DNA from 3 places in the Peribacillus sp. TE19612 genome. Region 1 is predicted to be linked to each of the others. Evidence: riboswitches for the same ligand, from Rfam matches in the RefSeq annotation. Region 1 holds a riboswitch; each other region holds the start of a gene.

Region 1 (5,082 bases):
AATGGGAAACAACCTGTTGAGACGGTGTCATTCTTTGGGAATATAAAGGATTTCTTCACCTCCCTGTTAAAATAGGATGGTTTTGAATCCAGCAAAAAAGGACAAGGTTCAGGCTTGTCCTCGAAATTCATATTTATATGGGCAAAATGATTTGGACCTCGGTTCCTTGGTTCAGTTCACTGTTAAACCGGACCTTTCCCCGATGCGCCTCAATGATTCGGCAACTGACTGTCAATCCTAATCCGGTTCCTTTTTCTTTTGAAGAATAGAAAGGCTCTCCAAGATGTTTTATGCGGTTTTTTTCTATTCCGCTTCCATTATCTTTGATGGTGATGGAAAGGTTATTGTTCATTCGTTCAAAATCAATCCAAATGTGGTCGGCGGATGCCTCCATGGAATTCTTGAGCATGTTTATGAAAACTTGTTTTAATTGGTTTCCCTCACATAATAGAAGCGGTATTTCATTTTTGACAGATATTGATATTTGGGTGGGGTACGAGTCCGCCTCTGGTTTCAACAAGGTCTTGACATCATTCATCAGGTCGATGATTTGATGTTTGCTGAATGGAAGTTCCTGTGGTTTTGCCAGAACGAGTAACTCGCTTACAATAAGATTGATCCGGTCCAATTCACTTAACATGATCGTGTAGTATTGTTCAAAGGGATGGTCGCTCTTTTTAAGCAGTTGGACGAAACCTTTTAAAGAAGTCAGCGGATTTCGTACCTCGTGGGCTACACTTGCGGCAAGTTCGCCCACTATCGATAATTTTTCGGTTCTTCTTAAGCGTGCTTCGGTTTCTCGAATTTGAGTGACTTCTTTAGCATAAGTAATGATTCCGACTAAATCCTCGCCAACCATCATCGGGACAAACGTACAAGAAAGTAAGATGGACTTCCCGTACTTCGTCAGGAATTCTATATCTTTCCCTTTTTTAATCCCCTTTTGGTTTTCCATGACATATTGGCATGATGTACGGATCAATTCCGCGTCTTCTGCTGAAAAATTCAAATTAATGAATGAGGCGCCATGTATTTCTTCCTGTTGAAAGCCTGTTACCGTTTCAAACCTTGGATTCACGGTCGTGATCATTCCATTTAAATCAAGCATCAGCATCGGATAAGGGTTGTGCTCAAACAATGATTTATAGCGTTGTTCGCTATCAAATAATTGATTCTCCGCGACAACTCTTTCAGATATATCCCTGCCAATTACGACTAAGCCTTTACGTGAACCATCTTCATTGAACAGGGGAACTTTAATCGTATCAAAGGTCTTGTGATTGCCATCGGGAAGAGGGATGATTTCCTCGCACCTAGTAATTTCCCCCTTTACCCACGTTTCTTCATCGGAAACTTCACAGTAGATCAACGATTCTTTATAAAATTCGGAGTATTCTGCGAGCTCACTGTCTCTTTTTCCCTTATAATCTACATGCTCCAATTGAAATAATTGCAGCCCGAAGGTATTGGATTCAAGCCATCGGCCATCCCCATCCTTGAAGTTAACGAAATCCACCATTGAATTGATGAGTGTGCGCCGACGTTGTTCCGCTTCTTTTAATCTTTTGAATTCTTCTCTTTTAGCTAAATAAAGATATAGAATTAAGCCTATTGATAAAAGGAAAACAATGCCTTCCGCCCTTTGGAGTTGAATGAAGACCTCTTTATTATGGATATTTGTAGTTAAAAAATAGTCGAATACGACTAATGTAAGAATCCCGGATAGGATATATATTGCTAAGATGGAGCGTTTGGACATGGAGATTCTCCCTGATTTTAAGACATTTCAAAGGTAAAATTACATACACATTTTAACAAACTATCGGAAAAAAATATATGCAGAATCTCTAAATAAAAAAACAGGGGCCAATGTGGTCACCTGTTTTTTCTGAAGAAGGTTAGTTTCTTCTTCTTTTTTGCACGCTTATAGATCATGAAGAATAGTAAGAAGAGGAGTGCAAGAGCAGCTAGCGTATATTGGTTCATTTCAACAGATAGCAGCCCATAGGGAATCAGTGATAGGAAGAAAAAGTATATAAGGTTGCCAAGTGCCGTCGCCAATAAAAAGTCTTTGAAAGTGACGGTGCTGACTCCGGCTGCCAAGTTAATTAAGCTTGTTGGGATAAGCGGGAAAATCCTGCCTGTAAACACGTACATGAAGCCATGCTCCACTACAGATTCTTGCCACTTTTCACCAATCTTCTTTAAAAGAAGCTCCTGAAACCAGTTTCTGGCTGCATAAAAAATGAATCCTGAGGCAACAACACTTGTAAACCAACTCCATAGATAGCCATATATGAATCCGAATATCGTGACATTGATGGTCAGGAGCAAAATTAAGGGGATGATTGTAAAAGAATTTTGTACAAACATCAATACGAATGTCACAATAAATGTAAGCAAAAGATTTTCCTTCAATATGCCAGTCACAGAATCCAAATCACTTTTCCAAACCAAAGTGAACAGTTCTGCATTAGAGTATATAAAAATTGCGATTACAAGTAGACCGATTATGGTCAGGACTTTTTTCAAAGGGCCACCACCATTCTTACTAATAGTTTATCATTTTCGAGTTCAATGGTGAAAAAAAAGAGCTGCCGCATCATGCAGACAGCTCTTTTCCATTATAGTGGCTTAACGGCCCGAAAATTCCTTTTAAAGCCACTTTTCAAACTGAATTCTTTTGTTCATTCCATAAATGATTGGCGCTCCAATCAAAAGGACAACGAACTCACCGACAGCTGTAGTCATCCAGCTTAGCCAGAATGGCAAGCCAAAGGCAAGGTTCAGTTCAATTGCAATTAAAAACATTGTGAACGTGAAAAAGATAATCGTAGCAATCATACGTCCTTTAATGCCTTTTATGAAACGAGAAACATAAATGACAAGCAATAAGGCGAGCAGGGATTGGCCCACCCCAAAAATCAAATCATATGGCACCATCGGCGAAAAGAGCAGATTCGATATGAAGACTCCTCCAACGATACCGTAGATATATTTTTTATTGAATACAATCAGATGATTCAACATTTCCGGTACACGGAATTGGAACATCTCAAAAGCTATTGGTTTAAACACCAATGAGACCGCCACATACAAGGCAGCCAATAACCCGTTTATCACGAGTGTACGAACATTCATTTTACTCTCTCCCTAGTTTTTTATCGTGGGATGGTTACGAACCACGTGCAGGCGTTTACCCGATGATTAATAGTATCCCATGTAAGCTTGTTTCGTCAATTTGTAAAGAATGGTTTTAATTTATAGGTTTCCAATCAGATGAAGCAGCACAATTGGATTTTGAATTATTGCAATGAAGGATGATATTATTTCAATATGTACATAAAAAGGAGTGAATATTAATATGTCGATCGAAAGTGTCAAAAGCCATTTTAAACAATGGAATCGGGAAGGAGACATAAAGGAGTTCGAAACATCTAGTGCAACGGTGATTGAGGCAGCGGAAACCATCGGTGTTATCCCAGCGCGGATTGCCAAGACCCTTTCCTTTAAAGGGGAAGGTGAACACGCGATTTTGGTCGTTGCCGCAGGGGACGCGAAAGTGGATAATAAGAAATTTCGTCAGACGTTCGGTTTCAAGGCACGAATGCTTTCACCTGATGAAGTGCTTGCACAGACCGGCCATGCAATCGGAGGCGTTTGCCCGTTTGGCTTGGCAAACGATTTAGCTGTTTTTCTTGATGTATCGATGAAGCGCTTTGAGTCATTGTTTCCGGCTTGCGGCAGTTCAAACTCTGCAATAGAACTTACACTCGCTGAATTATTTGAATATTCAGGTGCCAAGGATTGGGTGGATGTTTGTAAGGGGTGGGAAGAAAAGGGGAATGTGGAAACGGCGGCAGGAAATGCAGTTGATGGCATTTGATGAATGGGATGGAGTCCACTAAAGTGAATTTTATTTGCGGAGGGCCGCATGCATTTCTATTATTAAAGCGGAAAATGGGCAGAAAGTGTTCCTGATCGGAGGTTGAAAGATGTTAAATGGAAGCGAAAGAAAAAGCAATAGCAGCTATCTGAGTCTTAAAACTCTTTATGAAGAAAATATAACGGTTAAGAGCATTGCCCAGGAGCTTGAGTTTTGCCATAAAAACGATCTGGCGCTGGATATCCAGAAAGCAATGAAAAAAAAGAATTTTGATATATTGGCAGTCCAAGATCAAGGGGAAATCATCGGATATATCGAAAGGCAAGAACTAGGTGAGGGAAGTATTTCTGAATATATGAGAAACTTCTCACCAAAGGAAATGGTTTCGAATTCAACCCCTTTGATCCAGCTTCTCCATATTTTTAAGAATAAGACAAGGGTGTTCGTATTAGAGAATAATTCAATTAAAATGTTGATCACCCATGCTGACCTTCAAAAGCCTCCGATCAGGATGCTGATATTCGGATATATTACCTTATTGGAAATGAGGATGAGCGATATCATCCTGGATAGATTCGGTGATGGCAGCTGGTATCCAATGATCAGCGAAGATCGTTTAGAAAAGGCAACCGAATTATATAAAAGGAGAATTGATAAAAATGAAGATATCAATATAATAGAGTGCCTGCAAATCAGTGATAAATTCGATATTATACATAAAGATAAAGAATTGAGGCACTTCTTCCAAATCCCTTCGAAAAGTAAAGGGAAGAAGGATGCGAATGCCATCCGAAAGTTACGGGATAAGATTTCCCATGCTAATGAACTGGGTCTGGACATGTCATGGATGGAAATCATCGAGGTTGTCGAGTCCTGCGGCCGACTGCTCGAAATCTCTGAATCCTATCCTTATGAAAAATAAGATCCGGCTAATCATGCTGGTTCTTTTTTTTTTGCGCATCCAGATAGAAAAAAACTGCCCGTATCAGGCAGTCTCCCCGAAAAACTCAAAACTCCGGCAGTTGATCCAGGTTATTTTCTTTTATCCCATCGGGCTCACTCCGTAATATGTCACGTCCATATTTATGAAAGACGTCAACGTTGGCCAGGTTGCCAGCTTTGGCTTCCGCAAGGGCTGTGGGGTAGTCGAGTTCGCGGCCGGAGTCCGTCTTGATGGCGATAATATTGTCCTCTTC
Region 2 (5,082 bases), on a different contig from region 1:
CTCTCCTTGGATGGTCGGCCCGAAGATTTCCATAACCGGAAGTTTACTCACTTTCCATCCACTCCCGTCTGGCTTCGGCATAGCTTGTCGGCGTTTCGTACAGTCGAACAAATTCGACTCTAGCACCCTCATATTCTTTTAATGAAAGGGCTTCGGCCATTTTTTCATAGATCCAGACAACCATATTTTCAGCTGTTGTATTCATGAGCGGCAGGGTTTCATTCAAATAACGATGATCCAGGTGGATTTCGATTTCATTTTTCCATATATCCTTGATGTCACCAAAATCTATCATCAACCCGCGTGAATCCGTATACCCGCTCAATCCGAAAATGACTTTATACGTGTGGCCATGCAGGTTCTTGCATTTCCCTTCATAGTCATGCAGATGGTGCGCCGCGTCAAAGGTGAATTCCTTACTCACGAGAACCCTCTTGTTTGTATACTTCAATTGGCTGCGCTGAATATCTTCATCTATTTTTTGGAGTTTATCCACTATCTTAAAACCGTACATCATGAAAGCACCTTCCGTCTGCTTACATAGTCATCCAGTCCTTTTTTCCGCAGATTACATGCCGGACAATCTCCACAGCCATCGGAGATGATTCCGTTATAGCAAGTCAGGGTCTTTTCGCGGACAAAGTCGAACGCGCCAAGCTGGTCAGCAAGCTCCCATGTTTCCTCTTTATTAAGCCACATTAGCGGCGTATCAATCACGAATGACTGGTCCATCGATAAGTTTAAGGTCACATTCAACGATTTAATGAATACATCGCGGCAGTCAGGATATCCGCTGAAATCCGTTTCACAGACTCCTGTGACAATATGTTTAGCGCCAATCTGGCTCGCCAGCACTCCGGCAAACGAAAGGAACAGCAAATTCCTCCCTGGCACGAACGTCGACGGCAGCTCCCCTTCTTCTCCGTCCGACACTGCGATATCACTTCTTGTCAATGCATTCGGTGCCAGTTGGTTCAGCAGCGACATGTCAAGGATATGATGGTTCACGCCCAATTCCTTGGCAATGTTTTGAGCGCATTCGATTTCCAAGCTATGCCGCTGATTATAATCGAACGTCACCGCTTCCACTTCCTCAAATCTCTCCAATGCCCAAAACAGGCACGTCGTACTGTCCTGCCCTCCGCTAAACACAACCACTGCCTTTTCTTTCTTCTTCATTTCTATAAAACTCCTTTTTACGGAAAAAAACAGCACCCTAAGAATAGAGCACTGTTTCTCCTTAGTTTTTTTGAGAGGGTAGCTAGAACCTCTTCCGCCTTAACGCGGAATATTATATTTTTCCAAGTCAATAGTAACTTGAAAATGATAAGAAATCAAGATGTTTATATAAAGTGAACATTAAACCTGGTGGAAAATTTGGTTAACTTTTCATTACTTAAAAATCACATTAAAAATACGATAAAAAGAGTGAATAAAATATCGATAAAGGGGTCCAATAATTTGAAAAGCATTAAATCAAAGGTATTGGTGGCATTTTCACTCATCATATCTTTATGTGTCATCTTAGGAGCATTCAACATTTATAGCAGCAACAAGTCACTGGCATACTCCCAGGATATCATCGAAAGGGAACTTCCGCTTCTTATCCAAGACGAAAAGCTCCTATATAATCTAGCACAAAGAACCGCATTCGTCCGGGCCTATATTCTATATGGCGACGAGAGTTATAAAGAAAGGTTCTTACAATATACCGAAGAAAGCCAGGTCATCCAGGAGGAACTCCTAGCCTTAAGCGATTCTGATAAAACAAAGGAATTGATCGAGAAGAGCGTGGATTGGAGGACGATGATTGTAGAACGGGTATTTATCCAGTATGAAAAAGGAAATGAAGAACGCGCTAAAGAGATACTCAAAAATGAAGTGGCGCCAATCAGCAATGAAGTAATGGAGGGTTTCAAGGAGCTTGCTTCTAAACGCGAGGAATTGATTGTCGCTTCAGGTAAAACCGTCATCGAAAGCGGGAAATCGGTCAAGACGACAAGTATCATCTTATCCATTGCAGCAGTCCTTATCGGCCTTGTGCTGGCGCTTGTTACTGCCAACCTCATTACCACCCCCCTCCTTAAAATTAGGGACAGGATGAAAATGGTGGCTGACGGAGAGCTGAATCATGAGCCCCTGGAGCAAAAGTCATATGATGAACTGGGCGAATTAACGGTCTCCGCCAACCTAATGCAGAAAAACCTTCGTGATACGATCGAAAAAATGCTCGTTGTTTCGCAATCCGTTACCAACCAAAGCGAGGATCTGAATCAATCAGCAAATGAAGTGCAGCAGGGCAGCAAGCAAATAGCGTCTACGATGTATGAACTTTCGGAAGGTTCGGAGTCACAAGCCAGCCGGGCAGCCGAAATGGTTCGCATGATGGATGATTTCACTGGCAGGATCGAGTTGGCCCACCTGGAAGGAGCGGATGTGGCTAGAAGTTCAACCGAAATCCTTTCCTTGACCAAGGACGGCACCGCTTTAATGCGCAGTTCGGTCCAACAGATGCAAAGTATTGATGGGATTGTCAAAAATGCCGTAGAGCAAGTGAAAGAGCTCGATTCTCAATCACAGCAAATCTCGCAGCTTGTGCAGGTCATCAAAGATATATCCAATCAAACCAATCTATTGGCGCTGAATGCAGCCATAGAGGCCGCTCGTGCTGGTGAACATGGCAAGGGCTTTGCCGTCGTCGCCGATGAAGTGCGGAAACTCGCTGAAGAGGTCACACACTCCGTTGGGGTTATCACCAATATTGTCTCCGCCATTCAAACGGGTTCAAAAACAGTCGTCCACTCCCTGGAAGATGGTTATACTCAAGTGGATGAAGGCACGAAACAGATCACACTCACAGGCCGAACCTTTGAAACAATCAATCACTCTGTCGGGAATATGGAAATGAAAATACAGCATATTACCGAAGAATTGAACTATATCTCCACAAATAGCAAAAAAATCAATCAGGCTATCGAAGATATCGCTGCCGTTTCTGAAGAGTCCGCGGCAGGAATCGAACAAGTCTCAGCCTCCGCTCAGCAATCCAGCTCTTCGATGGATGAAATCACGAATCATGCCAGTGAACTTGCATCTTCGGCGGAATTGCTGACTGCACAGGTTAAGAAATTCCAATTATGACACTAGCAAGTTCCCGCTACTTGAATGCGGGAACTTGCTTTTTTTCTCCTATTATAAGCGTTGTTTCATTTTCGTATATTCGGGGAATATATAACTATACACAATAATGAACCATTAAAAAAGCAAATCTATCAAAAGCGGCTGGAAGTGAATATTTTCCTTTGTTTTCAGAATATTTAGTGTATAATGAATATAATTAAAGGAATATTTTAACTTAAATAATGATTACTTCCAATACCTGAAAATCCTGTCCTGTCCTTTCCTTTCAACACCATGCACGGGCCCATATGCTCAGTAAATATCGATTGCATGCTTTCTCTCGAATCAAACCATTCACAACTTTATTCACACAAAAACATATTTTCCACTCCAAATTTGTAAAAAAAGGTTAAACTTCACCAACGATATGTTACTATTAAACTAAGACCTTTTAACCCCATAAGGAGGAATTCATATGAAACGTTTTTTCAAATTCATCGCAGATTTTAAAGAAAGAAAAGCACTGGAACGGGAAACCGAAGAATTCTTTCGCAAAGAATACGAAAATTATATGAAGATGAATCCTGACAATCAAGGAAAAAGAAGGAGATTAGCTCCTAGACTTTATGTGATTGATGGCGGTAAAAAGGGCTCCAACCTTGAGATTTCTGACAGAAAGAAATCCAGTTAACCTGATTCCTTCCATTATCAGCTACCCATGCTGTAACTCAAGACCCACAAAAGTTAAATCTCTCCATGATTAACGGAGATCCGTGACCATTACATTCATTTACAATATATAAGCCGAAAGCTCAGATATACCTCTGAGCTTTTTTATTTTTCATTCTTCTATAAACACTATATCTATAGAAGAAACTAGGTATTTTTTAAAAGAAATGGGTTAACTTTAGTTTATTTCATGTTTTAGGTAAAAGTTCAATTATAGACCCACGGGTATTTACCAAGGAAAAACCGAAAAATATTTTTAAAAAAGAGATGTGTTCTTTTACTCATCTTTATCCATATTCAAAAGAGTTCAACTAATTGAGTCGTTAGATGCAATATTTCACATTGAATGACAAATGCATAAAAATTGTAACGTTTATGTCAAACAATGGGTATAAACAATTAATAAACTGTAATAAACCTCACTTTTAAAAATTAATTATTATTCAAATATAGCCATTATGAATTAGGTTCAAATACTCATAAAACTATTTTGCTTTTGACCAAAATGGGTTTTTATTAAACTTTCCATAATTTAGTGCAAATAAAACCTCGATTCCCTCGATTTTCAGCCATATCTTTGTACTCATAAAACAATTTATCCCATTAGATACTATTACACTCTAATATACATATATTTGAAAAAGTTGACGATAACTATATTACGATAGAATAATTGACTCTTGCCTATTAAGTTTAAAATCATGTAGTGTGTATTCAGTAATTCAAATATTTGAAAAAAAGAGAGGTTAAAAAATGGCACCAATATTTATTTGTGCGATCTTTTTGCTTGGCTATGGCATTTTTGAACAAAAACGCCATCAGAAGCGTCTCGACTCCATCCCGGTACGTGTGAATGTGAATGGGATTCGAGGGAAATCGACTGTAACGCGTCTAATTACAGGTGTGATCCAGGAAGCTAAATACAAAACAGTAGGTAAAACAACCGGAACATCAGCAAGAATGATCTATTGGTTTACCGACAAGGAAAAACCGATTGTACGACGCCCGGAAGGACCCAACATAGGAGAACAACGGCGTGTAGTTAAAGAAGTTGCCGACTTAGGCACGGAAGCACTGGTTTGTGAGTGCATGGCCGTACAGCCTGACTATCAACTAATCTTTCAAAACAAAATGATCCAGGCAAACATTGGGGTCATCGTGAATGTATTGGAAGACCATATGGATGTCATGGGACCGACATTGGATGAGGTTGCTGAAGCCTTCACTGCTACC
Region 3 (5,082 bases), on a different contig from region 1:
GTAACTGCTGAATTTCTTTTTCCTTCGATAAAAACATGATGGAATAATGATTCTGTTGGGTTAAACCAAACTCCAAGAAGCACAATAAAATCTTTTCCATTTTTACAGAAGGGTCATTTTCCGACAGGATGATATCATCGATTAAAGAATTTAAAACGGAAAAATCCGTTTTCACTAAACTATAAAATATTTCCGCCTTGTTTTTAAAATGATAATAAATGGCTCCATGACTGCAATCCAATGATTTAGCCAATTGCCTCATCGAGACATTCGAATACCCTAACGCTGCAAAAAGGTTTCTAGCTTCATTCAAAACCATGTCCCTGGATAATTCTTGACCTGCCGATTTCCTTGGCGACATCTTGTCACCTCCTTATTAATTGACCACTGGTTAATTAGGATGATAGCTCACTGATTTTAAAATGTCAATTATTAGGTCGAATGAAAAAGTACTGTTTTTTAAGTGGGATTTTGCCATTTGTTTCACCAGTGTTGCAAAGGATAAACCCCCAGTTTATTGAGGGTTTATGCAATTTATTAAAAAACTAATGATGCTCTCAAAGTAGTAACGCCATTTTCTAAATAACCCTTTAAACAGGTTAATGTATATACCCAACCTTCTTTTTGTCCGATCATTTTGTTTATTATTTCAGGGTCGTCTTCACTCAATCCAGATTCGTTCACTTCAATGATCGTACTCGTTTTATCCAACTTTTTTAGTGTAATGGTAACAATCGTTTCTTGATCATTTCCGCCCCATGCAAACACGATTTTCCTATTTTCCTCTACTTCCAATACATGAATGACCACTTCAGCATCGTATTCGTTGTATCTCAATGTAGGCGTCCTGTCTTTTTCCCATCTTTCCGAACTTGATGAGAACCAGAAATTCCCGATTTTTTCAGGATTCACAATGGCTTCAAACACTTCATTAGCTGGCTTGATTATCTTAAATTTCGTGATTATTTGGGTATCCATTATTAACTCAACTCTCTTTCAATGTGTTTTTATAGTTTCCGTTTAATTATTCCAGTCTACTGATATGGGCGGGAGGGTCCGTCCAGTTTCAAGCAAGCTCTTCAGGTTACTTAAAAGGGCTGGCCATCCATTATTCAAGCCTTCAAAGGTGTTGTCATCATATACGAAATCCGTCTCCAATAGCTCCTCATGCCTAAGAATTAACTTCACAGTCGAATCGTCCATTTTCTGTAATTCAAAAGTGACCCGTGTAGGCTGCTCGCGAGGTGTTTCGTCTCCTGCCATGATCCATGTAAACGAGAGCAGGTGCAACGGCTCGCATTTAAGTACATGCCCATGATCGATAATCCGCCCATCTTCCAGCAAATATTTAACGGCTGACCCTTCTTGCCAGTCAGACTGTACTTGTAATCCGAAGTGGTATTTCTTCGTGACTTCACCACTCGTCAAGGCTTCCCAAAGCTTCTCTGGTGTGGTTGCGATATAAATAGGATAGACAAACGTAGTTTTTTTGATCATTCTTTTTCTCCTCGCCAAATAAGGTACAAGACTCTATCTTTGATTTTCGGCTTTTGTATACAGACGGTCAAGCAGTTTTATGCGACAGAAATCGGCAAAAGGGGGAAACAGGGCCATTGAAGTAAATGGCTAAATCAATCGGTATCAGCGAATACATACTAAAATCGACGGTATGGAAACTTCTTGATTTCCAACCGCTTTCAAGCTACGATGAATAAGGAAAATGATAATCCGCCCGGGCGGAAGAGGTTCTAGCTACCCTCTCAAAAAAACTAAGGAGAACAGGGCTCATTCTTAGGGTGCTGTTTTTTCTGTATAAGGAGAATTAAGAAATGTTAAGAATTTTATTGTATTTAGTATCCATCATCACGGCGAATGTGGTTACAGCAGCTTTTGCGCCATTACATTTTGGCATGTTCATCATCCCGATGGGGACATTGCTCATCGGGGGAACCTTCATCTTCCGAGATCTGGTCCAGAATAAATTCGGCCGTGCGAAGACCTATATATGCATCGTCACTGCACTTATTTTATCTGCATGTGTATCATTTTTATTAGGAGATACGTTACTGATTGTGTTTGCTTCCGCATTATCCTTCGTGGTCGCAGAAACAGCGGATACGGAAATTTATACCCGTTTAAAGCTCCCGATGAGTTGGAGGGTGTTTTACAGCGGGATCGTTGGAGGATTTTTCGATTCAGTAATATTTGTCGTGATTGGCCTAAGTCCTCTGGGTGCCAATATATTGCCATGGGAAGCAGTACCAGCTGCGGTCATCGGCCAAATCATCGTTAAAACGATCATTCAGTCCATTGGTGCCGTATTGTTGGGACGAATCAACGTAGAACTGGAGAAACGTGTAGTCTCCAGTTAAATGCTAGGAGGGATGCACTCGATGGATGGAACCAAAAAAGAAGAAGAAAAATGCTATTGCCTCGAGGCCTTTCGTGAAAAATATGGTCCGCATGTACAAGGGGAATGCATGAAGCTTTCCTGCGCCAATTATCGTAAGCATAAAGGAATAGACAAAAAAAGGACCTGATTAGGTCCTTTTTTTTCGTGATTGAAGTAACTCACGAGTAAACAGTGCAAACTAAGTGTGCAGTACGAATTCACGTGTAAAAGTGCGAAACTCACGAGTAAAACAGCAAAACTCACGAGTAAAAGTGCGAAACTCGCGAGTAAACGTGAAAAACTCACGATTAAACAGTGCAAACTAAGTGTGCAGTACGAATTCACGTGTAAAAGTGCGAAACTCACGAGTATAACAGCAAAACTCACGAGTAAAAGTGCGAAACTCACGAGTAAAAGTGCGAAACTCACGAGTAAAAGTACAAAATTCACGAGTAAACAGTCCAAACTCACGAGTGCCGCATGAATTCACGAGTAAAACAGCAAAAAAAGCTCCCTGGGCCGTTCCATTAATGGGTGCAGGAAGCTTTTTATTTGGTTTAGAATTGCTCTGCGCTTTTTCGAACTAATTTTTCCAGGAAGAAAAAGCATTCGCGTTTCCGCTCAAGTTCGGTTTGTCCATTTTCGGTGACATGATAATATTTCCTTCGGCCTGATTCGGACTCTTTCCAATGTCCTTTTATGAATTCTTTTTTTTCTAATCGTTTAAGGGCAGGGTAGAGGGTGCCTTCACTTATTTCATAGTTGCCCTTGCTCATTTGCTTCAGGATTTTGGTTATTTCATAGCCGTAAAGCTTTTTTTGTGAAAGAAGTGAAAGCAAAAGGAGGTCAATGCTTCCCTTCATTAATTCTTTATCCATATAAAATCTCCTCCTTTTCATTTTTAAAGTGTATTACGTTGTACATCGTATCACAAGGTGCATTTTACTTTTCTTAAAAAAAATGGTTAAATGACGATTGCTAAATAAATTTAATCATAGTAAAATGTGCTTCGGAACGGATGAGTTGTGAAGAGTGTGGTAAGGATACTATATACATGATTTAATTGTTTTAATGAAAATACGGAATAGGATAGAAGAATCACTACTCAAGGGGTATTAATTGATTTTTTTTCGAAAATCATTTAGATTCTATTTATCAACAAGAGCAAAGAAAGAAGGTCCTAGATAGATGAAAGTGAAAGCACCTGAGTCATTCACATATATAGGTGGAAAGAGAGCAGTTCTTCTGCTTCACGGGTTTACCGGAAGTACAGGAGATATGAAGAAATTAGGGAAGTACTTAAATGATCTCGACTATACTTGCCACGGACCTCTTTATAGTGGGCACGGAGTATCAGCCGAGGAACTTGCTAAAACTGGTCCAAAGGAATGGTGGGGAGATGTAGTTAATGGCTATAATTTCCTAAAAGAAGAAGGCTATGAGGAAATTGCAGTTGTAGGAATTTCTTTAGGGGGAGTGTTTTCATTAAAAGTGGGAATTGAATTGCCTGTAAAAGGGGTAGTTTCAATGTGCGCTCCGACGCAAGGAAAAAGTATCGATCGGCAAAAGAACCGCTTGCTCAATTATGCACAGGCGTATAAGAAGTTTGAGGGCAAAGATGCAGACCAAATTGCTGCAGAAGTGAAGCTGCTTGAAGAAGAGCCTATGCCTCAACTAAAAGATGTGTTGAACATTATAAATGAGACAGGTGAAAATTTAGATTTAATCACATCACCAACTCTTGTTCTGCAAGGTCGTTTGGATGATCCGGACTATACGGAGAGTGCTACAGCGATTTTCAATGAAGTCGATACACAGCATAAACACTTGATTTGGTATGAAAAGTCTGGCCATATTATCACATTGGGCAAGGAACGTGAACAGGTGTATGAAGATGTGTATAAGTTCTTGAATACACTGAATTGGTCGGAGTAATAAGCGATATTTTTGATCCCCTTTAAGTTGAACGTGTAAAAAGCCTACAGTCGTAAGTAGGCTTTACACTATACTTGAGGGGTTTTTGTTTTGGCTGCGCATCTATTTGTAGAAAAAGACCTTTAAGGTATCGTTATTATCAAGAGTTGCCAATAAAATATCATTCACGTCGGCATTATATGTTATTTTGATTTTGTTTTTCAGCCATGCTTCGTCTTTACCGCCCCGGTTCAATTCTTTAGAATCAATCATTCCCTCTTTAATAATCGTTTTAGGAAAAGTGAAGGCATTTGTTGCCAGGTGCATATCTGCTGGGGTTACTGCTTCATATTGGGGATCTAAAAACAATGAAATGGTACCGCCCGGTTCCCATAGCGCGAGGGATACTTTTTGAATATCTTCGACTTTTTCTTTTCTTAATTCCGATAATAAAACATCGATGGAGATTCTGGCCCTTGCTAAGCTTTTGTAAATGATTTGTCCATTTTCGATAAGCGGAAAGGGATCTGAGTCAAAAAACCTTCGGAGTTTTCCCCACTTAAGTCCCGCAAACACACTCATTATATATAAAATGATCAATACACTGGTTGTTATCATGGAGCCCTTCAAACCTAACTGTTCATCAGATAAAGGGTGGGCAAGAATGTTTCCAATAATTAAAGCCATTATGAAATCAAGTAATCTTAATTGCGAAATGGACCGTTGCCCCATCAATTTAACCGATAGAAGCAAAAAAAAGTAGGAAATAATGGCTC

What was found. Region 1 has a riboswitch for preQ1 ahead of ACZ9AO_RS11675 (QueT transporter family protein). Riboswitches for the same ligand answer to the same signal wherever they lie in the genome.
Region 2: another riboswitch for preQ1. It lies ahead of queC (7-cyano-7-deazaguanine synthase QueC); the one in region 1 lies ahead of ACZ9AO_RS11675 (QueT transporter family protein).
Region 3: another riboswitch for preQ1. It lies ahead of ACZ9AO_RS19910 (VUT family protein); the one in region 1 lies ahead of ACZ9AO_RS11675 (QueT transporter family protein).

The regions. Positions count from the first base shown of each region.
Region 1 is NZ_JBWCCL010000005.1:317,998-323,079, reverse strand. Features, by position in the region: gene ACZ9AO_RS11690 (cadherin-like beta sandwich domain-containing protein) at 1-75, shown strand, start outside; gene ACZ9AO_RS11685 (PAS domain S-box protein) at 134-1,759, opposite strand; gene ACZ9AO_RS11680 (TVP38/TMEM64 family protein) at 1,876-2,532, opposite strand; gene ACZ9AO_RS11675 (QueT transporter family protein) at 2,656-3,141, opposite strand; PreQ1 riboswitch class I at 3,148-3,192, opposite strand; gene ACZ9AO_RS11670 (YbaK/EbsC family protein) at 3,365-3,886, shown strand; gene ACZ9AO_RS11665 (CBS domain-containing protein) at 3,996-4,808, shown strand; gene ACZ9AO_RS11660 (DUF3892 domain-containing protein) at 4,894-5,082, opposite strand, start outside.
Region 2 is NZ_JBWCCL010000012.1:37,570-42,651, reverse strand. Features, by position in the region: gene queE (7-carboxy-7-deazaguanine synthase QueE) at 1-51, opposite strand, end outside; gene queD (6-carboxytetrahydropterin synthase QueD) at 44-514, opposite strand; gene queC (7-cyano-7-deazaguanine synthase QueC) at 514-1,179, opposite strand; PreQ1 riboswitch class I at 1,235-1,277, opposite strand; gene ACZ9AO_RS19870 (methyl-accepting chemotaxis protein) at 1,462-3,141, shown strand; gene ACZ9AO_RS19865 (hypothetical protein) at 3,596-3,811, shown strand; gene pgsB (poly-gamma-glutamate synthase PgsB) at 4,603-5,082, shown strand, end outside.
Region 3 is NZ_JBWCCL010000012.1:43,982-49,063, forward strand. Features, by position in the region: gene ACZ9AO_RS19895 (TetR/AcrR family transcriptional regulator) at 1-361, opposite strand, end outside; gene ACZ9AO_RS19900 (SRPBCC family protein) at 538-978, opposite strand; gene ACZ9AO_RS19905 (SRPBCC family protein) at 1,021-1,497, opposite strand; PreQ1 riboswitch class I at 1,737-1,779, shown strand; gene ACZ9AO_RS19910 (VUT family protein) at 1,830-2,372, shown strand; gene ACZ9AO_RS19915 (hypothetical protein) at 2,394-2,540, shown strand; gene ACZ9AO_RS19920 (PadR family transcriptional regulator) at 2,950-3,270, opposite strand; gene ACZ9AO_RS19925 (alpha/beta hydrolase) at 3,581-4,327, shown strand; gene ACZ9AO_RS19930 (DUF421 domain-containing protein) at 4,430-5,082, opposite strand, start outside.